3 regions of the Bacillus sp. C-3-6 genome follow, and region 1 is predicted to be linked to each of the others. Evidence: riboswitches for the same ligand, from Rfam matches in the RefSeq annotation. Region 1 holds a riboswitch; each other region holds the start of a gene.
What was found. A riboswitch is a leader RNA that binds a small molecule or an ion and turns the genes downstream of it on or off. The one in region 1 is predicted to bind S-adenosylmethionine.
Positions count from the first base shown of each region.

Region 2: linked by a shared signal. The riboswitch ahead of ACW0JX_RS15470 (M20 family metallopeptidase) and the one ahead of mtnW (2,3-diketo-5-methylthiopentyl-1-phosphate enolase) in region 1 are both predicted to bind S-adenosylmethionine.
Region 3: linked by a shared signal. The riboswitch ahead of ACW0JX_RS04045 (sugar ABC transporter substrate-binding protein) and the one ahead of mtnW (2,3-diketo-5-methylthiopentyl-1-phosphate enolase) in region 1 are both predicted to bind S-adenosylmethionine.

Region 1 covers NZ_CM137247.1:3,849,586-3,857,476, reverse strand. Annotated here, with positions in the region: gene ACW0JX_RS19650 (serine hydrolase) at 1-1,049, shown strand, start outside; gene ACW0JX_RS19645 (NAD(P)-dependent oxidoreductase) at 1,054-1,932, shown strand; gene ACW0JX_RS19640 (DUF3909 family protein) at 1,938-2,270, shown strand; gene ACW0JX_RS19635 (hypothetical protein) at 2,306-2,581, opposite strand; gene ACW0JX_RS19630 (1,2-dihydroxy-3-keto-5-methylthiopentene dioxygenase) at 2,881-3,393, opposite strand; gene ACW0JX_RS19625 (methylthioribulose 1-phosphate dehydratase) at 3,371-4,009, opposite strand; gene mtnX (2-hydroxy-3-keto-5-methylthiopentenyl-1-phosphate phosphatase) at 4,006-4,665, opposite strand; gene mtnW (2,3-diketo-5-methylthiopentyl-1-phosphate enolase) at 4,662-5,906, opposite strand; SAM riboswitch class I at 5,971-6,076, opposite strand; gene ACW0JX_RS19610 (pyridoxal phosphate-dependent aminotransferase) at 6,141-7,319, opposite strand; gene ACW0JX_RS19605 (carbon-nitrogen family hydrolase) at 7,334-7,891, shown strand, end outside.
Region 2 covers NZ_CM137247.1:2,997,084-3,004,974, reverse strand. Annotated here, with positions in the region: gene ACW0JX_RS15475 (AAA domain-containing protein) at 1-1,946, shown strand, start outside; SAM riboswitch class I at 2,023-2,124, shown strand; gene ACW0JX_RS15470 (M20 family metallopeptidase) at 2,213-3,418, shown strand; gene ACW0JX_RS15465 (Lrp/AsnC family transcriptional regulator) at 3,585-4,025, opposite strand; gene ACW0JX_RS15460 (SDR family oxidoreductase) at 4,195-4,959, shown strand; gene ACW0JX_RS15455 (TetR/AcrR family transcriptional regulator) at 5,241-5,837, shown strand; gene ACW0JX_RS15450 (MFS transporter) at 5,900-7,042, shown strand; gene ACW0JX_RS15445 (TetR/AcrR family transcriptional regulator) at 7,401-7,891, shown strand, end outside.
Region 3 covers NZ_CM137247.1:791,127-799,017, forward strand. Annotated here, with positions in the region: gene ACW0JX_RS04035 (ABC transporter permease) at 76-1,071, opposite strand; gene ACW0JX_RS04040 (sugar ABC transporter ATP-binding protein) at 1,055-2,542, opposite strand; gene ACW0JX_RS04045 (sugar ABC transporter substrate-binding protein) at 2,539-3,651, opposite strand; SAM riboswitch class I at 3,740-3,845, opposite strand; gene ACW0JX_RS04050 (NCS2 family permease) at 3,934-5,235, opposite strand; gene ACW0JX_RS04055 (SDR family oxidoreductase) at 5,437-6,303, shown strand; gene ACW0JX_RS04060 (L,D-transpeptidase) at 6,371-7,132, shown strand; gene ACW0JX_RS04065 (hypothetical protein) at 7,236-7,487, shown strand; gene ACW0JX_RS04070 (carbohydrate kinase family protein) at 7,500-7,891, opposite strand, start outside.

The DNA of each region.
Region 1 (7,891 bases):
AAAACACTGTATTAACAACTAAAGTGAATCCTACTATTGAATCAGAAGTACAAGGGAATATAGAAGAAAAAGAAGAGCAACAAATTGATTATGCTAGCATATCTCAAAAATTAGATCAATATTTAGTCGGAAAGCAATTTAATGGAACAGTTTTGGTAACAGATAAAGAGCGTGTTATATTGAATAAAGGATATGGGTATGCTGATGTTCAAAATAAAATAGAAAATACGCCTCAAACAAAATATCGTATTGGTTCTATTACGAAAACAGTTGTTGCCACATCTATTTTACAGTTGCAAGAACAAGGTAAATTGAATATTCAAGATAATGTAAATAAATATATTCCTTCATTTCCGGAGAATAAAAATATTACACTATATCATTTATTAACCCATACCTCTGGTTTACCTGAACATGCGAAAGGAAATGTGAATGCTGCTTCCCGTTTACAGTTAATTAATTGGATTGGACGTCAAAATTTAGAATTTCCTGCAGGAACAGGTTGGAGATATACAGATTATAATTATATGGTTCTTGCTTATATAATAGAACATATCTCGAAAAAACCTTTAGGAGATTACATAAAAGAAAACATATTTGTAAAAGCAGATATGCATGAATCCGGTATGGGAAATATGGTACCTGGAGATAAAAATTTTACAAAGGGTTATGTGAAAAAAAATCAAGAGCTTGTACCAGCGCAGAAGTTAGGCATGGATTGGCTATATGGTTGTGGTGAGATGTATACGACAGTTGGAGATATGAAGAAGTTAGACGAAGCAATTATAAATGGAAAACTTCTTTCTGAACAAAGTATACAAGCAATGTTTTCGCCTTCAGCAGAACGGAAATATGCATTTAGTTTTTATATATATCCAGATTATTTTCATAATCATGGTGTATTATCTGGTTGGAACACTTTCAATAATTTTAATAAAGAAAAAGGAATTTTTGTTATGTTATTTTCAAATGTAAAAAATAGTATGGATGATGACTTTAATAAAGAGTTCCGAAAGATGGTAAATGATTTATTAGAACAAAGGGGATGAGAAAATGGAACATAAAACTTTATCAATAGGTTTCATTGGTATTGGCGTAATGGGAAAAAGTATGGTTTATCACTTAATGCAAGATGGTCATAAAGTATATGTATATAATAGAACGAAAGCAAAAACAGATTCTTTAGTGCAAGATGGTGCACAATGGTGTGATACGCCAAAAGAGTTAGTGAAGCAAGTTGATATTGTAATGACAATGGTTGGATATCCACATGATGTAGAAGAAGTGTATTTTGGTATAGAAGGAATTATAGAACATGCAAAAGAAGGTACGATAGCAATTGACTTTACGACATCTACACCTACTTTAGCAAAACGTATTAATGAAGTTGCAAAAAGCAAAAATATATATACGTTAGATGCACCTGTCTCAGGAGGAGATGTTGGTGCGAAAGAAGCAAAACTCGCAATTATGGTAGGTGGAGAGAAAGAAATATATGATAGATGCTTACCTTTACTTGAAAAGTTAGGAACAAACATTCAATTACAAGGACCAGCTGGGAGTGGACAACATACAAAAATGTGCAATCAAATTGCGATTGCTTCCAATATGATTGGAGTATGTGAGGCTGTTGCTTACGCGAAGAAGGCTGGATTGAATCCAGATAAAGTGTTAGAGAGTATTTCAACAGGGGCAGCAGGTAGTTGGTCATTAAGTAATTTAGCTCCTCGAATGTTAAAAGGAGACTTTGAGCCAGGATTTTATGTAAAGCATTTTATGAAAGATATGAAAATTGCTTTAGAGGAAGCAGAAAAATTACAATTACCAGTCCCAGGCTTAAGTTTGGCGAAAGAATTGTATGAAGAGTTAATTAAGGATGGCGAAGAAAATAGTGGAACACAAGTATTATATAAAAAATATATAAGGGGGTAAACGAGGTGGACCTTCAAAAGTTTGATGAGATGATTGATACTGTACAGCGAGCTACTTGTATGCAAATTAATGAAAAACAAAAAGAAGCTTTTAAACAAAAATATGATTTTGAACCAGACTTTGAATATGGAAGAGATGAGAAGGGGCATTATGTAATTCGAACCTCTAAAAAGATGTTAGAAGAAATGGAGTTTTATTTGGCATTGAAATATGATCGTGATGGAGTGGATCTTTATATGCAAGCTGAGATTGACGGTATATTTCATGTATCTGTTAGCTATGGTGAAGATGCCCTACATCTACAAGAATTGTTTCAATTTCTAGAAGAAAATAAATAAAAGTCCTCATTTGAGGACTTTTATTTATTTAGTCATTATAAGTTAGAAGCGCGGCGACATCGTTCAACCGGGAATGGGATAATTTGTGCGATGTGATTAGGACCAAATTGTTTTGTACGAGCATGGCGTATTATATAAAAAGCACACAGAATTGAAACAGGAATAGCGCCGAATAAACCAAATAATAAAGCGCTTACACAAGATGCGACAAATCCTAAAACACCAATTTCTAACTCTTCCATAATAGCTCCTAAAATAACAGGAAATGCTCCACATGTAACTCCAAGTATAAGTGCGATAAGTAAGTTCATGATTATCCCCCTCTGTTTGCGATATTATTTTCCTTCTTAGTTAATTGTAGTATATCACATGTAAAACAGAATTTTCAGAAAAATTTCAATAAATGTTCAATAAATGTTCAATAAATGTTCAAAAAATACACTTGAAAAATCAAGACGTTAAATTTGTGATGAAATGGTACTTTTGAGTAAATAAAAAATCAGGCTTATTTCAAAAGTGAAATAAGCCTGTTCCATAGGAGGATGTATATATGTAGAGTGAATAAAAGTTTGGAAAAGGGGATCCAAGTCCTTTTATTCAACTAACTACCTTAATAGATTGGAACCCAGCCTTCAGTTGTCACAAAAATACGAATAGCTACAACTTGACGATCATCTTGCAAGGTAAAATAATGTCTTGCATTTTCTGGAACAGATATTAGATCGCCTGGCTCAAGTTCAACATCAAAGAATTTCCCATCTTTGCCTTCAATAGCGAAAATGCCATGACCACTGACGATAAAGCGGACTTCGTCGTCTGTATGATGATGTTCTTTTTGGAAATTAATTAATAATTCGTCAAGGTTAGGTGTGCTATTTGAAAGTGAAATTACATCATGTGCTTTATAACCTCGACGTGCTGAAACATCAGCGATTTCTTTTGAAAAAACAGCTAATATTTCAGCTTTGTTTTCATCTGTTAAAGAATAATTTTCATTTAAATGAGTAGGAAGTTTAGAAATATTCCATTTCTCATATAAAACGCCTTCCTCTTGTAGAAATTTAGATACTTCCACTTCATTTTCAATACGAGTATTTACTTCATGAATACGAATTTGCGCCATTAGAAACGCCTCCTTGAATTGATAATAGTTTTATATGAAATTGGAATAAAAACTCATAAGCTTCTAATCTCTTCTTTGCATCAAAGCTATCTCGGCCCCATACGGTAATACCGTGGTTACGAATTAATACCGCTCCCGAATCACCTTGTATATGCTTTCGGAAGTTTTCTCCAAGCGTTGGGATATGGGCATGGTTTTCGATAATAGGAATGTGAATTGTTGCACCTTCTTCCCAAATATCGAGAGCTTTAATAATTTCTTGATTTTGAAGGGTAACTGCATCACTATATAAATTTGTGATGACATTATTATCAGTTGTATGAACATGAAGTACGCACCCGGCATTCGTATTGTTATAAATATGTGTATGCAATATTGTTTCTGCTGAAGGGCGTAATTCAGTCTCTAAAACGGGAACTCCTACATGATCTACTAATAGAAAATCATCTGGAGTGGTTTTTGTTTTATCTTTACCGCTTGCTGTAATGAGAAAAGTAAGTGGCTCATGACTAACTTTTATAGAAATATTACCACTTGTTGCTGGGAACCAATTTCGAGTTGTTAATTCTTTTTTTATCTCGCTTAAGTCATACCATTGACGAAAAAGTTGTTTCATGATTTCACCTCCAACAAATGTTTTAATTCATTTTGAATATCATGGAATGTTTCAAACGGTGTATAAGCAATATAATTCTCTTCACACTTTGTAATAAGGAAGTCACGAGCAAATACTTTATCTGCTTGTTTCGCAGCTTGTAAATCAGTAATTGAATCTCCAATCACAATATGGAAGTCATTCGTATCACTTAATTTTCGGATGAGTGATGATTTACATAATCCGCAATGATTTTGACAATGATGATCACAAGGATGAGGCCAATTCACCGTAATGTATTCATTTGAAAAATCTGTTTCATTACAGTAAATTTGCTCTTTTGGAATGAGTCCTTGTAAGAGTGGATAGACGAAGAAATCCATTCCACCTGATATAACGTAAAAAGAAATGTTATTTTCATTTACAAATTGTATAAATTCATGAAAACCATTACGAATTTCAGCAGTTTCTATTAAAAATTGAATAATTTCATCGTGCAGATGAGTAGGTATTAATCGAAATAATTGAGAAACACCTTCTTGAATAGATAGCTCTTGTGATAAAATTCTATTCTTTACTTCTTCAGCTTCTGGTGGTGCGAATTTTTCCATAATGGACATAATGTTATCATTATTTGTAATCGTGCCATCGAAATCACAAAATACTTGAATACTCATAATTTCACCTCATGAGAGGGATTTCCCCATATTTGTAGTGCACTATGCAAATTTATGTCATCTACTTCATGGAGTGGTTTATTTTGCAAAGTAGCATCAATTGCAGTACGGAAAGCTTTACCACCGCCTTGCGCTCCATTTGGATGTCCATGTATCCCGCCGCCAGCATTAATAACAACATCTTTACCGAAATCTCGTACAATAAAGGGAACGAAACCAGGGTGAATACCAGCAGATGGAACAGAAAAGCTCTTCTTGAAAAATGCATCGTCTTCAGTTAAATATTTTGAGATAGCAAGAGCTTCCTCTTTTTCTAGCGCAACACTTCCGTATGGAGATGGGAATAATGAAAAGTCAGCCCCAGCATAGCGTAGTAGCTTTCCGAGTAATAATGGAGATGAAATTCCATATAACTTAGATGCTGAATAAGCACCACTTACAGCAGGGTGTGCCATAATAGGAACTGGGATTTCATCATCTTCTGCAAGTGATTGTAGTACATCTAGTCCGTAAGCAAATACGTTAAATAATAGAATATCAGCTCCAGCTTGCACTGCACGTTTCGCATTTTCTTTTAAATCAAAAGTTCGTCCTGTTAAATTTACGGCATATAACGTTTTATGTCCGTATGTTTCATATACGGATTGTAAAACTTCTTTTCCAGATACAATGCGTTTCGTAAGTGGTGTTAATGCATTTTCAAATAATATTTCATCATCTTTTACTATATCTACACCACCACTTGCTTGATCACGTAATTGCGTTTTTAAATACCCAATATTTCGTCCAATCATTCCTTTAAAAATACTCATTAAAAGGGGACGATCATGCACTTGTAAAAGGTTTCGAATACCATCTATCCCGAATTTTGGACCAGGAAAATGTTTTTTTAACTCGTCTGAAAAAGTTAAGTCAATTAATTTTACTTCGCCATCAAGGGATAGCTTTCCAAATGTAGTCGTTAAAATTGCTGGTAAATCTGGACTGAAGTTTAATAACGGATATTCGATTTTAATAATTCCGCGTTTTACTTTTTTACGTAAATACGAATTCGTATGTTCATGTTCAGCTAATTCCTCAACATGAATGACATTGCCTTTATGCTGTTTTAATTGTTCTTGTAATAAGTGTGGCAAATGAGTCCAAGAGCCAATTGTTAAACCAAGTGCAATTTGCTCAGCTTTTTTTTCTAAGTTATGTGAACCGTCATGGATCAAATACGTCGCTATTATTCCGCTCATTGTTATAACCTCCTAGTTAAATAAAAAAACCTCTCAGCTAAGGAGAGGTTTTTTTACAACCAGCTCCTTATCTGTCAGCATAATGCTGCGAGAATTAGCACCGTGTCTACGATTGTAGATCGGTTGCCGGGTTTCGTCGGGCTCGTCCCTCCACCTGCTCTTGATAAGAAGTATTTAGAAATGTTTAAATTTTTAAGATAACTGAATTTTGTCAGATATTTTTCATGTTGTCAATTACTTTTTGAAAAAATTTAATTTATCAATTCGATTAATGGCTTCTCGTAATCTATCTTCTGTATGCAAGAGACCAACACGGACATACCCTTCGCCATGTTCACCAAATCCAACACCAGGAGCAACTGCAACATGTGCTTTTTCTAGTAAAATATCAGCAAATTGCTCAGAGGTATATCCTTTTGGAACAGGAAGCCATGCAAAGAATGATCCGGTTGGAATGTCTACATTCCAACCAATTGAGTGACAAGCTGAAATAAGAGCGTTTCTCCGAGATTCGTAACTATTTACAAGATCTACTACACAAGACTGTGAACTTAATAGTGCTTCGCGAGCAGCATCTTGAATTGCACCAAAAATACTAACATACATATGATCTTGCAATAGGTTAATGGTTTCGATGACACTTTCATTTCCAACTGCAAAAGCAATACGCCAGCCAGCCATATTGAAAGTTTTTGATAACGTGTAAATTTCAATTCCTATATCTTTCGCACCATCTGCTTGCAAGAAACTAACAGGTTTTTGACCATCAAATCCGATAGCACCGTAAGCGAAATCGTGAACAACTAATATATTATGTTTATTAGCAAAATGAATGGTTGTATCAAAAAAATCTTTTGATGCAGTAGCACCTGTAGGGTTATTTGGATAGTTTAAAAACATTAACTTTGCCCGTTCAGCGATAGAGTCGTCAATTTTTTTATAATCCGGTAAAAAATGATTTTCTGCAATAAGCGGCATGGTTTCAAAGTGTGCCTTTGCTAAGGCAACCCCAGATAAATAATCTGGATAGCCTGGATCCGGAACGAGAATTGTATCACCAGGATTTGTAAAACAAATTGGTAATTCTACTAGTCCAGCCTTCCCACCAAACAAAATAGCAACTTCAGTTTTTGGGTTTAATTCGACGCCGTACTCACGTTTATAGAATGTAGTCACGGCTTCCTTTAAGCTTTCATGTCCGCGAAATGGCGGATATTTATGATGAATGGTCTTTTCGGCAGCATCTTGTAAAGCTTTTACGATATGCTGCGGTGTTGGTTGATCTGGATTACCTTGACCTAGATTAATAACATCGTGACCAGCTGCAACGACTTTGTTAACTTTTGCAACAAGTGAAGCGAAAAATTGTGTTGGCAATGATGTTACTATCTCAGAAGGTTGAAATAATTTCATACTTTCCACCTCTTTTGAAAGTTGTTACAATTCTAGTGACAAATGATATAATCTTTCCAGTATTTTGTAAAGAAAAAAATAAGAATGGGGCTGAAAAAATGAAAGTCGCATGTATTCAAATGGATATTGTTTTTGGAGATGTAGAAAAAAATATTGAGAATGCTAAAAATAAAATAAGCGAAGCTATGAAGGAAAGGCCAGATGTTATCGTCTTACCAGAACTATGGACAACAGGATATGATTTAACGAGACTTTCTGAAATTGCAGATAGGGATGGAGTGGAAACGAAAGAAAAGTTAATAGAATGGGCGAAGCAATATGATGTACATATTGTTGGTGGTTCTATAGCAAAGCAAACAGAGCAAGGCGTTACAAATACGATGTATGTTGTAAATAATGAAGGACAGCTAGTCAACGAATATAGTAAAGTACATTTATTTCAGCTTATGGATGAACATAAATATTTAATAGCCGGTAATGGTACGGGCGAATTTAAGCTGGATGATGTTGAATGCGCTGGAACAATTTGTTATGATATTCGTTTTCCAGAGTGGATGCGTGTCCATACTGCT
Region 2 (7,891 bases), 850 kb from region 1:
GGCAACTTTTAGAGCAACTGCAAGAGCGATTGAAAGAAGCACGTAAAGATAAGCTGAAACGTAATCGTATAAAGCGTCTTGTTGATGGGACGAGCAGTCCGAAACATATTGAGAAGATGAAAAATCCGAAAAATGAACTGGCATATCGTTCGTTTTATAATCCGACAACGTACGTATGGGGACCGCCGGGAACAGGGAAGTCTTACAATTTATCACGTATTATTTCGGCTCATTATCAAAAAGGAAAATCGGTACTTGTGTTAGCTCATAGTAACGCGGCAGTAGACGTATTAATGAGTGAAGTAACGAAGCAAATTGAAAAGAAAAAGAAATGGACGCCTGGCGAAATTGTTCGTTACGGTTATAGTCAGCATGAACATATACGAAATCATGAAACGTTACTTGCATCTAAGTTAGTTGAAACGACGAACGGATCTTGGGGTGAGGAAAGACTCTATTTAGAAGAGACACGACAAGATCTTCGTGAAAAAATCTTATCGTATAAAGCAACATCTGCTGATAAGAAGCGTATACAAGAGATTGAAAGTGATCTTCGAAAGCAAAAGGCTAAAATTAAAGAAGTAGAAAAAGAGTATATTGAAAATGCGAAAGTAATTGGTGCAACTTTATCGAAATGTGCCATTGATTCACTTATTTATGAGCGTACATTCGATTTAGTTGTCGTAGATGAAGTGAGTATGGCGTTCGTTCCGCAAATCGCATTAGCTGCTTCACTTGGAAAACGTATCGTCGTTTGCGGTGATTTTTTACAATTACCTCCAATTGCGATGGCGAACCATGAACTCGTTCGCAAATGGCTTGGGGAAGATATGTTTTACCATGCTGGGATTGTTGAGTCTGTTAATAAATTAGAAGCACATCCGAACCTGTTTATGCTGCAGGAACAAAGACGTATGCATGCGGATATATCTAAGTTTACAAACTCATTTATTTATAAAAATAGAGTTTATGACCATCCGTCTGTTTCAGAACGTAAAGAACTTGCGCGATTGCAACCGTTCGCAAATGAGGCGAGCGTTTTATTTGATACGAGTCAAATGGGAGCCTTTTCGTTAAAAGACGCTGCTTCTGGTTCACGTTTTAACATTATGTCTGGTTTAGTAGCGATGCAAATGATGTTGATCGGACTGTTAGACGGTGTTCAATCCATTGGTGTTGTGACGCCTTACAGGGCGCAGTCTCGCTTTTTATCGACGTGTATTAGAGAAATGTTGCAGAGAACGAAATATCAAAACATACCAGTTTTAGCGGCGACAGTTCATAAGTTCCAAGGTTCTGAAAGAGATATGATGATCTTTGATACAGTTGACAGTTATCCGCAGGAACGACCTGGCGTATTATTCTTTGATCACAAAAACCATCGCCTCGTCAATGTAGCAGTGACAAGGGCGAGAGGGAAGTTCATTCAATTATCAGATTGCCATTATATGCGTAAAAATCTTTCTAGAAAACAAGCGTTATCGCAATTAACAGCTCATATAGAACGTCATGGAGATGTGTATGATCGCACGACATCAAGACAATTGTGGGAACGGAAAATTTCGAAACGTTTACGCTGGTTTATGGAAATGAATCTTGAAGAGCCGAAAGGGCTATTAAAAGATATTCTAGCCGCAAAACGAAAAATTATTATTTCACTTCCAAGTACAAAACAAGTGGATAAGCGAGTATGGCAAGCGTTAATGCGTACAAATGCACAGATAACAGTTTATAGTGATGGACCAGTTCCACTGAAAAATGTAAAGTTACAAAGACAAAATAAAGCATTCCCGTTTATCGTAATTGATGATGAAATCTTCTGGGCAGGCGCACCGCTCACATCTCAAATGATATTTGAAGGTAGCACGGAATTTCCGTACGTATGTGCAAGACTGCAAGCACCAGAAACAATTGGTGTATTAAAAGGATTTTTAGATATTCGGTAAATTCGGATAGGAATTCCTTGACTTTTACTTGGAATGAACTTAGAATAAAAAATAATTTAATATAATTTTATGAAAATTCTTATCACGAGAGGTGGAGGGACTGGCCCTATGATACCTCGGCAGCGGATTCGTTATGAATACTGTGCCAATTCCAGCAAGGTAACTTGAAAGATAAGAAAGAAGCTCATTTTGACTGTATATACAGAAGCCTCTTTCTATCTTTTAGAAAGAGGCTTTTTTACGTGAAAATAAAAGGAGGAAGAACAATGGGAGCGACAGGAGTAACGTCACAAAGAAAAACAATTGAAGAGAGTATCGAAAGAAATAAGGAAAAGTACATAGAAACAAGTCATGATATTCATGCGAATCCAGAGATTGGTAACCAAGAGTTTTATGCATCTAGAACGTTAAGTTTATTGCTAGGCAGTGCAGGATTTCAGTTGCAGCACAATATAGCTGGACATGAAACGGGATTTATCGCGCGAAAAAGCTCTGGAAAACAAGGACCAGCAATCGCATTTTTAGCGGAGTACGACGCTTTACCAGGACTAGGCCATGCGTGTGGTCACAATTTAATCGGCACAATTAGTGTTGCAGCAGCAATTGCATTATCAGAAACGCTTGAAGAAATTGGCGGGGAAGTTGTTGTGTTTGGTACGCCAGCAGAAGAAGGCGGGCCAAATGGTAGCGCGAAATCAAGTTATGTAAAGGCAGGTTTATTTAAAGACATTGATGCGGCGCTTATGATTCATCCGAGCGGAAAAACAGCGACAACGAGTCCTTCACTAGCAGTCGATCCACTTGATTTTCATTTTTACGGAAAAACAGCTCACGCTGCAGCTTCGCCAGAAGAAGGGATTAACGCATTAGATGCGGTTATTCAGCTTTATAACGGTATTAATGCACTTCGCCAACAACTTCCGTCAGACGTGAGAATTCATGGCGTCATTACAGAGGGAGGAAAAGCACCTAATATTATTCCTGACTATGCCGCAGCAAGATTCTTCATCCGCGCAGCAACGCGAAAAAGATGTGCAGAAGTAACAGAAAAAGTAAAAAACATTGCTGAGGGAGCAGCGTTAGCAACAGGTACAAAAGTAAAAATTCATCAATTCCAAAATGAAATCGATGAATTACTCGTAACAAAAACATATAACGATATCGTAGCGGAAGAACTAGAACTATTAGGTGAAGATGTAAATCGTAAAGAAAGAGTAGGGATCGGTTCAACCGACGCAGGAAACGTAAGTCAAGTCGTACCGACAATTCATCCGTACATTAAAATCGGACCAGATGATTTAATTGCACATACGAATGAATTTAGAGAAGCAGCACGTTCAGAACTTGGAGATAAAGCATTAATTACATCGGCAAAAGCATTAGCAAATACGGCGTATCGATTAATTACGGAAGAAGGGTTGTTAGAGAAGGTGAAGGAGGAGTTTAGAGAGGCGCAGAGGAATCAAGGGTAAGGGGATTAAAGTGCTCTTTTCAAAGAGTAATCTAATTAATAAGTAGAGATACAAAAAGAACATTGAAATATCAATGTTCTTTTTTGTTTACTAGTCATTGATTTTGTTGGTTTTTCTCAAGAAAGAGAAACTTTTACTGTTAGTGAGGATAATACGTATCCCTTTATCAAAACGACAATTTCTCCTCAAATTCACTCTTTAATACTATTAAAGGAGATGACAAGCCAAATTGCATTAAGGAGTCTAAAAATGCAGCGAGGGAATCCATCGAATCGCTCATGACCTTCATCATATAATTAAATTCCCCACTAATTCGAAATAAATCTGTTACTTCAGGAGCTGCATTACAATACTGGATAAAATCAGAGCATTGGCTCGTTTTAAACATGATGAATGCTTGAATGTTTTTATTAATTTTTGCAGGCTCAAATTTCGTTCGATAAGCCGCTATAACTCCTTGATCTTCAAGCTTGTTAATACGTTCTTTTACAGCAGGTTGCGTCATGGATATAATTCGTCCTATTTCTGAAACAGAAATTCTCGCATTTTCATACAACAAGTTCATAATTTTATGATCGATTTCATCCAGTTTTACGGCGTTTTGCATTGTGTAGCCTCCTTATTTTTGTTTTCTAAAGTAAATTACGAATTATAACTATAATATCATAAGCGAATGGACTAAATTACCTATAAATCTATATTTAAAATGATTGGTGTTTACATGAAAATATAAGTATAGGTTTTTATCAAACGGAAATTTAGGAAGGATGGAAAAAATGAAGAATCTTGATGGAAAAGTAGCGTTAGTAACAGGAGCGAGTCGCGGAATTGGCCGTGCGATTGCGATGAGATTGGCGAAAGATGGAGCATTAGTTGCGATTCACTACGGCCGAAATAAAACAGCTGCAGATGAAACGATTAGTGAGATTGAATCTAATGGAGGAAAAGCGTTCTTAATTGAAGCTGAACTCAATTCAATTGATGGTGTCAAAAAGCTAGTAAAACAGTTAAAGAATGAATTACAAATAAAAGTTGGTACATCAGAGATTGATATTTTAGTAAACAATGCAGGGATAGGTACACAAGGAACGATTGAAAATACGACAGAAGAAGTTTTTGATGAAATTATGTCTGTGAATATTAAAGCACCATTCTTTTTAATTCAGCAAACATTACCATTAATACGAGCAGAGGGTCGCATTATTAACATTTCATCAGCTGAAGTAAGGCTTGGTTTTACAGGCTCAATTGCATACGGCTTAAGTAAAGGTGCGCTTAATACGATGACACTGCCTCTAGCTAAACACCTTGGAGAAAGAGGTATAACAGTGAATACAATTATGCCTGGATATACGAAGACAGATATCAATGCAAAATTGCTAGATAATCCAGAAATACGAAATTTTGCTACAAACTCATCTGTGTTCGGGCGAATAGGGCAAGTTGAAGATATTGCAGATGCAGTAGCATTCCTTGCTTCTTCTGATAGCCGCTGGGTAACGGGGCAGATTTTAGATGTTTCTGGTGGGTTTTGTTTATAGGGGCACTACTCCATACCTATCAAGATAATCAAGTAAATTACTAGTTATGAAACGATCCTTGTTTCATAACTAGTAATTTATAGAAAGGTAGGGATGATAAAGAAGTCTATTAAAACGTGATTTTTTCGCTAGGCAATTTGAATAAGGGGGCTATTTTTCATTATTCGTAATCTAAAATAATCAAATTTTATTTTACAGTAACAATAAAACAAAATTATTGACCGCATGGTACAAAAAGGGTATTCTATTCATGTTATCTTTAAAATGAGAGGAGGATACGATTGAATAAACGCGGCAGACCTCGAGAGTTTGATTATTCCTCAATTGTAGATGTTGCAATGAAAACATTTTGGTTAAGAGGATATGAAGGGTGTTCTACACAAGATTTATGCAGTGATACAGGACTTGGAAAAGGAAGTTTATACAATACTTTCGGTAGTAAACATGAACTGTATAAACAAGTATTAGAACGCTACCATGAAATTGGGATTAGGGAACAAAGGAAATTGTTACATACTTCAATTCCAGTTAAAGAACGATTAAGTAATTTTTTTGAATGGGCATTGAAAGAAGACTTTGAGAATATGGATCAAAAAGGATGTTTATTGATTAATGCCAGTATAGAACGTGCTAAAAACGATTTAATGGTACAAGAAATTTTCTCGAAGCATGTTGAACTTCTTAAACAAGCTATTGAAACAGTGATGGAGGAAGGATTGCAAACAGGTGAAATTTCAAAGAAGCAATCAGCTGAGGAATTAGCTAGTCTGCTTTTAAGCAGTTATTACGGATTCCGTGTTCTTAATGTATCGATGCAAAATCGGATGTTGTCTGAACAAGTTATCAAAGGAACAATAGAGTCTATTTGTGGCGCTTAGTGCGCTCTTTTTTCGCACTATTTTTGTACCGATCATTACAATAATGAATAAGGAGTGTTTTTATGCCATCGATTATTTATTTATTAGCTTTAGCAATCTTTTGTATGACTACATCAGAATTTATGGTTGCAGGTATGATGAATGAACTTGCTCTTGCATTCCAGGTTCCTGTATCATCTATTGGGTATTTAATTTCAGCTTATGCAGGAGCAATGGTAATAGGAGGCCCCATTTTAACTGCAATCCTCTTACGAATGCGCAGCAAACAAGCATTATTGTTTTTAATGTTCATATTTTTAATTGGTCAATCGCTCGGAGCTATCGCTTGGAACTATGATATTATGATGATTTCACGTATTATAACTGGTATTGCTTCAGCTTCAGCTTTTGGAGTTGCGATTTCCTTTTCTGCGACATTGGTTCACTCTGATTCAAGGGGAAAAGCTGCATCAATTGTACTTGCAGGTTTAATGTTCGCAACTGTATTAGGTTTACCTATAACGACCGTTATTTCGCAATATTTTGGCTGGCGTATTAGTTTTGGGGCTGTTTCTGTTCTTGTGCTAGTATCAGGGATTATGATTCAACGGTTGTTACCATCCTCTTCAAATAAAGAGCAATTAAATTGGAAAGACGAACTTCTGCGATTTAAGAATATTCATCTTTGGGCAGCGTATATAACAAGTATGTTCATTATTGGTGGTACGTTTGCAGCATTTAGTTATTTCACTCCTATCTTTACAAATGTTACAGGGTTTTCAAGTGCAAGTATTCCATATTTACTTGCTCTCTATGGTAGTGCGACGGTAATTGGGAATATAATAATTGGCAAGTTTGCTGATAAATTTACAATGAAAATACTTACGGGTGGATTAATTATATTAATCATAGCGTTGTCTTTATTTGCTTTAAGTGCAGAGAATAAATACATTGCAGTGATTTCTACGATTTTTATTGGTTTAACTGGTGTAGCATTGAATCCAGCTATGGTTGCGAGGGTGATGAAGACAGCTAGTAATGGCATAATGATAAATACCGTTCATAGTTCTTTTATTACGCTAGGTATTGTTATTGGTTCGTCACTAGGTGGTATTGGGATCAGTAAAGGATATGGTTTTGTATCTCCGCTATGGATTGGAGCTTGTTTAGCTATCCTTGGGGTAATTTCGTTATTCCCATATTTACATAAAAGCAAGGCAGATTAAGATGTTTAAAATTTCTTTATATGGGGTACCGCCGCATCACCATCAAGCTAATACTTCCATATTCCCCTAAATTAAAATTTTCTTTCTCTACAGATAGCTATTCTGAGAAGCCGCTCATTTTTTCGTTTTTGAGGCATTTCTTTTTCTTAAGTTGATGGGCAGGTATGGTGACCTCTATTAGACGATAGTGAATGAACAATTTCGGGGTTCAGTTCAACTTTATTCAAAATAAGATTTTTTTGCAGTAAAATTAATGTTAGTGGAACTTTTTTAATCAAACTTTTTTAAAAATTAACATAAATACTTGCGATATTTAAATTAGTACTATATAGTTCTAGTTATGACAAAGATAAAATTAATGAATCAAAAACGTGTGATTGAAGTAGCTGCAACATTATTTTTAGAAAAAGGGTTTGCTTATACAAGTATGGATGAATTAGTACGTGTAAGCAAAGTTTCAAAGTCTAATGTGTATTATCACTTTTCTAATAAGGAAGTATTATTAGAAGGGGTCGTTGATTATTGGATTGAAATGTATCAATCTGCAATTGATGACATACTTTCTCAGAACCAATTTTTAGTTGAAGATCGTATCCAACTGTTTTTAAAGCAATTATCACAAGGAGTTCAGTCGAGAGAGTATAAGGGGAGCTGTCCATTTATTACTCTTTATATTCAAAGTCCTAAACAGGCCACGCAAATAAAAGAAAAAATAGGTCTTTTTTTTACAGGATTACAAAAGAAAGTTTCTCTATTACTTAAACAAGGGGTAGAGAATGGAGAATTTAGAAATACGATTAATATTGATGAGGTTGCATCACTTTTTATTACAAATCTTGAAGGAGCGTT
Region 3 (7,891 bases), 2.2 Mb from region 1:
TAGTTTAGTAATCGTGGAGGCTTTCGGGTGATTGTTGCAAAGGGAAAAGAGAGCATCGAATTCGATGCTCTCTTTTTATTTACGCTTCTTTTTAATAAATGAAAAGGCTAAAGCTGTAATTAAAATGCTGCCTTTAATAATATCTTGTGCATAATAAGGAACGTTCATCATTGTGAGTCCATTTAATATAATTCCAATTAATACCGAGCCGAGGAATGTTCCGACTATATTTGGTTTCTTGGCACCGAACATTGCGTAACCGATATAGGCAGCTGCGACTGCATCCATTAATAATGGAGCACCAGCTGAAACTTGTCCTGTTCCAACGCGGCTGCATAGAATAATGCCGCCAATAGAAGCTAGTAAACCACTAATCATATAAGCATATACACGGTAACGATCAGTAGGAATACCGGCTAATCTAGCAGCTTCTCGATTCCCACCAGTCATATAAAAGAAACGACCGTACGTTGTTTTTTCTAAAAATAGATGTGCAATTAAAACGACAGTAAGCATGATAATGACAGGGACTGGAATTCCTAAGACGGAACCTTGACCGATAAATAAAAAAGATGGAATAAAATGTCCTGTTGCACCGGACATTCCTTCATAAATTGAAGATCCTTTTGAAAATGTTAAGTGTAGTCCATTGACGATATACATGATACTTAATGTAGCTAGTAAATCGGGTAGTTTAATTCGGATAACGAGTAGTGCATTTAATAATCCAACTAATAACCCGCAAAGAATAGGAACAAGGAGTGTGACTAATAGTTCTTGTCGATATAAAACGAGACAAGAAGCAGCTGCAATTGTTGCTAAACTAGCGGTAGAGCCGACTGATAAATCAAACCCATCTACAATCAATGTAAAGGTAACGCCGATTGCAAGTAACGTTACGATGGAAATAGAACGTAAAATATCACTAATATTGTTATATGTTAAAAAAGAATCATTGACGATAGAGAAAAAAATTGTAACACCTATAATAATAGCAATTGTACTAAATTGATAAAAAAGATGAGTAGGTAAATATAGTTTCTTAGTTTTCGTTTTATGAACGAGATTCAATGGAATAGCTCCCTTCAGATAAATGTAAAAGCTGTTCAGGAGATAGTTCGCTTGGTAAGTATTCACCTACAAATTCTCCGTTTGCCAGTATAAGAATGCGATCAGCGATATGCAACGCTTCATCTTGTTCTCCTGTGAAATAAATTACGGAACTTCCGTTTTCTGTAATGTTGCGAATGAATTGAAAAATGTCTTGTTTCGCAGCGATGTCTACACCTTTAGTTGGCTCGTCTAAAAGAAATAGATTAGGTTTGAATCCACTCCACTTTGCAATTGAGACTTTTTGTTGATTTCCACCGCTAAGTGAATGAATAAGTGCCTTTGGCTCATTTGGTGAAATACCGAAAGAAGAAATTGCTGTAGTAGCATCATTTAATTCGGTTTGTTTTCGTTTCCAACCTGATTGATGTAAATTTGTGTGATTTATAATATCTTCCGAAAGAAATACGCCTTGTTTTCTTCTTTCTTCTGGTACAAGTGCGATTTTCGCTTTAATCGCATCTCGTGGTGTTTTAATCGTTAGTTTTTGACCGTCTATTTCTGCGTGATAAGTATGACGAGCACCAAATAACGTTTCAGCAAGTGTTGTTTTTCCACTTCCAATTAATCCGTATATCACAACAGTTTCTCCTTTTCGTATTGTAAGAGTAAGGGGAGAATGACCTTCGTGTAATAGAAGCTCTTGTACTTTAAATAGTTCCTCGCTCCCGGTTTTTGGTGCTGTATTAATAGGAAGTGTAAGTTGTTTTCCAGTCATTGCTTCCACAATTTGTTGATCTGTAATCGTTGTAATGGTTTCAGAAAGGGCAACTTGACCATTATGTAATACAGTTACATCATCCGCGAAATTTCGAATCTCTGATAAACGATGAGAAACTAAAAGGATGCCAATTCCTTTTGATGTTAAATCTTTTAATAGTTTCCCAAAGGTTTCAACTTCTTTTGGTCCAAGAGAAGAAGTAGGTTCATCTAATAAAAGGTAATTTGTATTGTTAGATAAAGTTCTTGCGATAAGAAGTAATTGTTTTTCATGTAATGAACAGTTTGAAACATCTTCCGAAACATTTAAATTTACCTGTACAGTTTGCAAATGTTGTTTAGCAAGTGCGACTAATTTGGACTTTGAAAATAGTACTTTATTTTGCATTGCTAAATGATCGATTAGTACATTTTCTAATACAGATAATCCGGGAATAAGCCCGTGATCTACTTCTTGTGTTACGAAAGAAATGCCATGCTTTTTTGCATCGCGCGGTGAAGTAAAGGAAACAGACTGAGTATCAATTTTTATATCGCCAACAACTGGTTGAATTTCACCAGTTGCTATTTTTAGTAAAGTACTTTTTCCCGCACCGTTCATGCCTAGTAAAGCGTGTACTTTTCCTTTTTGAATATGAATAGAAACATCTTCTAGAACAGGTGTAGTGACATGATAAGAATGTGTAATGTTTTGAAGAGAGAACGTCATCATTTTTTCTCCTTCTCTAATTTTTTCATCCAAGGGGAATATGCATCTTTTGAGTCTCCCCAACCGTTTATATATTTTGATAACTGATCCATTGTTATATTTTCTTTTGGTAAACTATTTTTCTTTACTAAATAAGGTTCTAGTGAATAAATATCTGGCGTTTGTTCACCAGCGATTTTTTTGTATAAAAATCGTACTTGAACCTTACCTACTTCAGCTGGATCAGTTGCAGCTGTAGCAGTCCAAGGTGAGTTTTCTTTTTGCATGAGCTGTAAATCTTCATTGCTTAAGTCAATGCCATATACTTTTATATCTGTACGACCAGCTTGTTCAAGTGCTTTAACAGCCCCTTTAGCAAACTCATCCCACGAAGCGAAAATAGCTTGTAAATCGCCTTTTTTCGGATATTTCTTTAGTAAAGCTTCTACTTGTGTTTGTGTATCGAGCGGTGTGTTATTACTAGCAGTACCGAATCTTGCAACTTCTTTTATATTTGGATACCGTTTATAAAAAGCATCAATGATAACATTGCGACGTTCCATTGGAGCAAATCCGCCGACCCATACAACTGCGATATTTCCTTGTCCATTCAAATCTTCCGCTAACGTTTTTAATGATTTCCATGCAAGACTATAGTCATCTTGATCAATAATTGTCACACCTGGCAAGCGTAGATCGTTATCGAACGCAACTACGGGAATGTTCGCCTGTAACGCTTTTTCTACTCCAGGTTTTAGTGCTTCAGAACGGCCATGATCAATTAAAATACCATCCACTTTTGAATTAATAGCAGTATCTAAATTTGCAGCCATTTTTGCTAAATCGTTATCAGAATTGTAGACTTGTACACTGCCGCCAAATAGCTCAACTTGTTTTTTGACACCCTCAATATATTGAGAGGAAAAAGTTCCGATGGACATTTGCATAATTAATGCGATTTTTAATGGCTTCTTCATTTGGCTTGGAATTTCTGTTTGTAATTGATTTTCTACCGTTGTAGTCGCCTTTCTCACAGTTTGTTGCTTTTGTGAAGAGATAGCATCTTGTTCATTTGTACAAGCCGCTAATGTAAATAAGAGAAAAATAAGTACGATGGAACATAATTTTTTCATAAAAAAATCCCTCCTAAACTAAAAAGAGAGAGGAGGGAGTGAAAATAAAAAACGCCTTTTCATATAGAAAAGACGCCTTATCATATTACTCTTATCTTTCAACACAATGTGTTGTAAGAATTAGCACCGTGCCCATAAATGGGTCGGTTGCCGGGCTTCGTAGGGCTCATCCCTCCACCTGCTCTTGATAAGACATCGAATATTTAACTATTTTGAATTATTCCACAAACGAATGGTATTGTCAAACAGTATTTATAAAAAAATCCCTCAGGAAGAGGGATTTTAATGTGGTAAGAATATCAATTGATAAGCAAACAAAATTCCAAATACATACACAAGTGGGTGAACAGCACGGAATTTACCTTTTGCCACTTTCATAAGTGGATATGAAATAAATCCAAGTGCGATACCTGTTGCGATACTTGATGTAAGTGGCATGCTTAAGATTACTAAAAATGCTGGGAATGCTTCATCAAATGCATCCCAATCGATGTGGCGAACTGAACCCATCATAAGACTACCAACGATAATTAATGATGGTGCAGTAATAGCTGATACACCAGAAACAGCACTTACTAATGGGCCGAAGAATGCTGCTAGTGCGAATAGAACAGCTACTGTAACAGTTGTTAAACCAGTACGACCACCAGCTGCAACACCAGCAGATGATTCAATGTAAGCTGTTGATGGTGTTGTTCCGAACATAGAACCGATTGTTGCTGAAAATGAGTCAGATAGAAGAGCTCGTCCAGCTTTTGGAAGCTTTCCGTCTTTCATAAATCCACCTTGTTGAGCTACCCCAAGTAATGTACCTGTTGTATCGAATAGTGTAACAAGGAAGAATGAGAATACAACGCCATATAATCCGTAGTTAATTACGTCAGATACAGCAGTAATTGGATTTGAAACGATAATTCCTTCTGGTAATCCAGGCATTGATGTAACACCGTTTGAGAATGTTAACTGTCCTGTGAAGAAAGCGATAATACCAGTTAATAGCATACCAATAAATAGTGCGCCATTTACATTTAAAGACATAAGAACAATAGTAATTCCAAGCCCAGCCAATGCTAGTAGAACTGGAGCAGAGTGAAGATCACCAAGTCCAACTAAGTTTGCATCATTTTTTGTAACGATACCTGTTAAACGTAAACCGATAAAGGCGATGAAAAGACCGATACCAGCAGTAATTGCATGTTTTAAGTTTTCAGGAATTGCTTCCATTAATTTTGTACGGAAAGATGTGAATGATAACAAAATTAAAATCATACCTGCTACGAATACAGCAGAGAATGCAATTGCGAAAGTCATGCCTTCATGAGCTTTTACAACAGAGTAAGAGAAGTAAGCATTTAATCCCATACCTGGCGCGATTGCGATTGGTAAGTTTGTAAAGATTGCCATAAATAATGTTCCGACAACAGCAGCGATAATTGTTGCTGTAAATGCTTGTTCAAATGGAACACCTGCATCCCCAAGGATAACAGGGTTTACGACAATGATATATGCCATTGTTAAGAAGGTAATAATACCTGCCATAATTTCAGTTTTAATAGAAGTTTTATGTTTTGAAAGGTTAAACATATAAACATCCTTTCTGTTTACGAATAATTTTCACAACAGTTATATATAATATTCGTTTTTTAACTATTTTGCAATAGTTTTGTATAAAAAGTTTACAACAATTCATATTTTGTGTCTTAAATTCGAATATTAATCGTAACTTGATGTGTGAATTTCAGTTTTTATTATGCACATTATAAGGAAAAGGAGTTGAAAGAAGCTATGCCACAGCAAAAAAACTTTGTAACAATGCCAGCGCAACATCAAAATAAACAGCCTGGTATTGAATCATTAATGAATCCACTTCCGCAGTTTGAAGATTCAAATTATAAAGGTAGCGAAAAGTTAAAAGGAAAGAATGTATTAATTACAGGGGGAGATAGTGGGATTGGACGAGCTGTTTCCATCGCTTTTGCGAAAGAGGGAGCAAATATTGCGATTGCTTATTTAGATGAGGAAGAAGATGCTAATGAGACGAAGCAATATGTTGAGAAAGAAGGTGTAAAGTGTGTATTGTTGCCGGGTGATTTAAGTGATGAACAGCATTGTAAAGATGTTGTTCAAGAGACCGTCCAGCAGCTAGGTAGTTTACAGGTTTTAGTAAATAATGTCGCGCAGCAATATCCGCAGCAAGGACTAGAGTATATTACAGCAGAACAGCTAGAAAAGACTTTTCGTATTAATATTTTTTCTTATTTTCACGTTGCGAAAGCCGCACTTTCTCATTTAAAGCAAGGGGATGTCATTATAAATACCGCGTCTATCGTTGCATACGAAGGAAATGAAACTTTAATTGATTATTCCGCAACGAAAGGAGCAATTGTAGCGTTTACAAGATCACTTTCTCAATCATTAGTGCAAAAAGGGATTCGTGTAAATGGTGTTGCACCGGGACCGATTTGGACACCGCTTATTCCATCGAGCTTTGATGAGAAGAAAGTCTCTCAGTTTGGAAGCAATGTCCCGATGCAACGGCCTGGTCAACCATATGAGTTAGCGCCGGCATACGTATATTTAGCGTCTGGTGATTCTTCTTATGTTACCGGACAAATGATACATGTAAATGGGGGCGTTATTGTAAATGGATAGTTTTCATTTATAAGAGCAAAGTAAAGCTAATTACAATTATTATGGTGAGCGCTAGGGGGGGATATAGGTGAAAAGGGTATGTTTCGTCTTACTATTATTTTTCTTCCTACCGGTTAGTGCTTTTGCTGATACAGATCATTTAATACTAGTTAATCTTACGACAAACCAGTTGTCTTTTTTTGAGAATGGAAATTACACAAAAACATTTCCAGTAACGACTGGAAGAGATCGTACACCTACGCCTGAAGGTAATTTTTGTATTATAACGAAATTTAAAAATAAAGAATACCATCGAAAAAAAATAGCTGGGGGTGCACCGAATAACCCTCTTGGTACGAGATGGCTTGGGCTAGATAAGAATGAATATGCGATTCATGGGACAAACCGGGAATGGACGATTGGAAGTAGGGAATCAAATGGCTGTATTCGCATGCATGACAGGGATATACAATGGTTATATGACCGAGTACAATTACAAACAAAAGTAATCATTTCTCGTTTTCATACGAGCCCCGAATATGAAGCGAATAAGCTTGGTTATCGCGTTGTGAGCTGGAATGGTCGAAAAATAGAAAAAGAACAAATTGGAATACTTACGTTAGTAGACCGCGCGGATATATATTGGCAAGAACCAAATGGACAGTTAACAAAGGTAAAAACTGTATTGCCAAATGAAAGATATCCGGTGTACTCAAAACGAAAAGATGGAATATATTATATAGGAAACAATTCGTATATTATAGATGAAAAAGGAGAGAAAATTCGTTACGAGCAAATTCCTTCTTCGATTTTAAGTAATATATATAAACGGAAATACAATGTTCCGTAATGGCTACCGTATTATAGACGGTAGCTTATTTATACTTGGAGTTTAACTGCAACTATTGTATTTTGCTGAATATAATACAGTACAGATAGGGGGCGGTTATATTATGAAAAGTGAATTTGCGTTTAAAGTTTTCTTAGTAACGACCTGTTTATTTATCGTGTATTTATATGCGTTTCTCGTCTTTTCTTTTTATGTTCCATATGTTGATTTAATATTATTCTTCGGATTTATTTGGGCGTTTGTGAAAGCGAGGGAAGGAGAGAAGAGTATATATCGGCGCATTACCCTATGCGGGACGGCCGTTCTCGTTATTTTGTACTTTTTTATTATGCATGATTTTTGGAGAGGAATGTAAAAAAGCATACGATTAATCGTATGCTTTTATATCTGTTAATGATGGAAGAGAGGCAATTGCACCGTAATTCGTACATGTGATAGCGCCTGCTTTATTTGCAAAGGAGATAAACGCTGTTAAGTCTTTGAAATGATACGAAAGTGTATGTTCACTTTGGGAAATCTGATATAACATTGCTCCAACGAAAGCATCACCAGCACCAGTTGTATCGACTTGTTGAATGGAAATAGAAGAGACAATGGTTTGACCTTCATTTGTCGCAAGAAGGGTACCGTCTTTTCCAAGTGTAATAGCTACTACTTTTGCGCCATAATTTAATAATTTGAGTGCAGCTTGTTGTAAATCACTCTCTTTAGAGAGCATAGTAGCTTCCTCTTGACTTACTTTTACGAAGTGTGCATGTT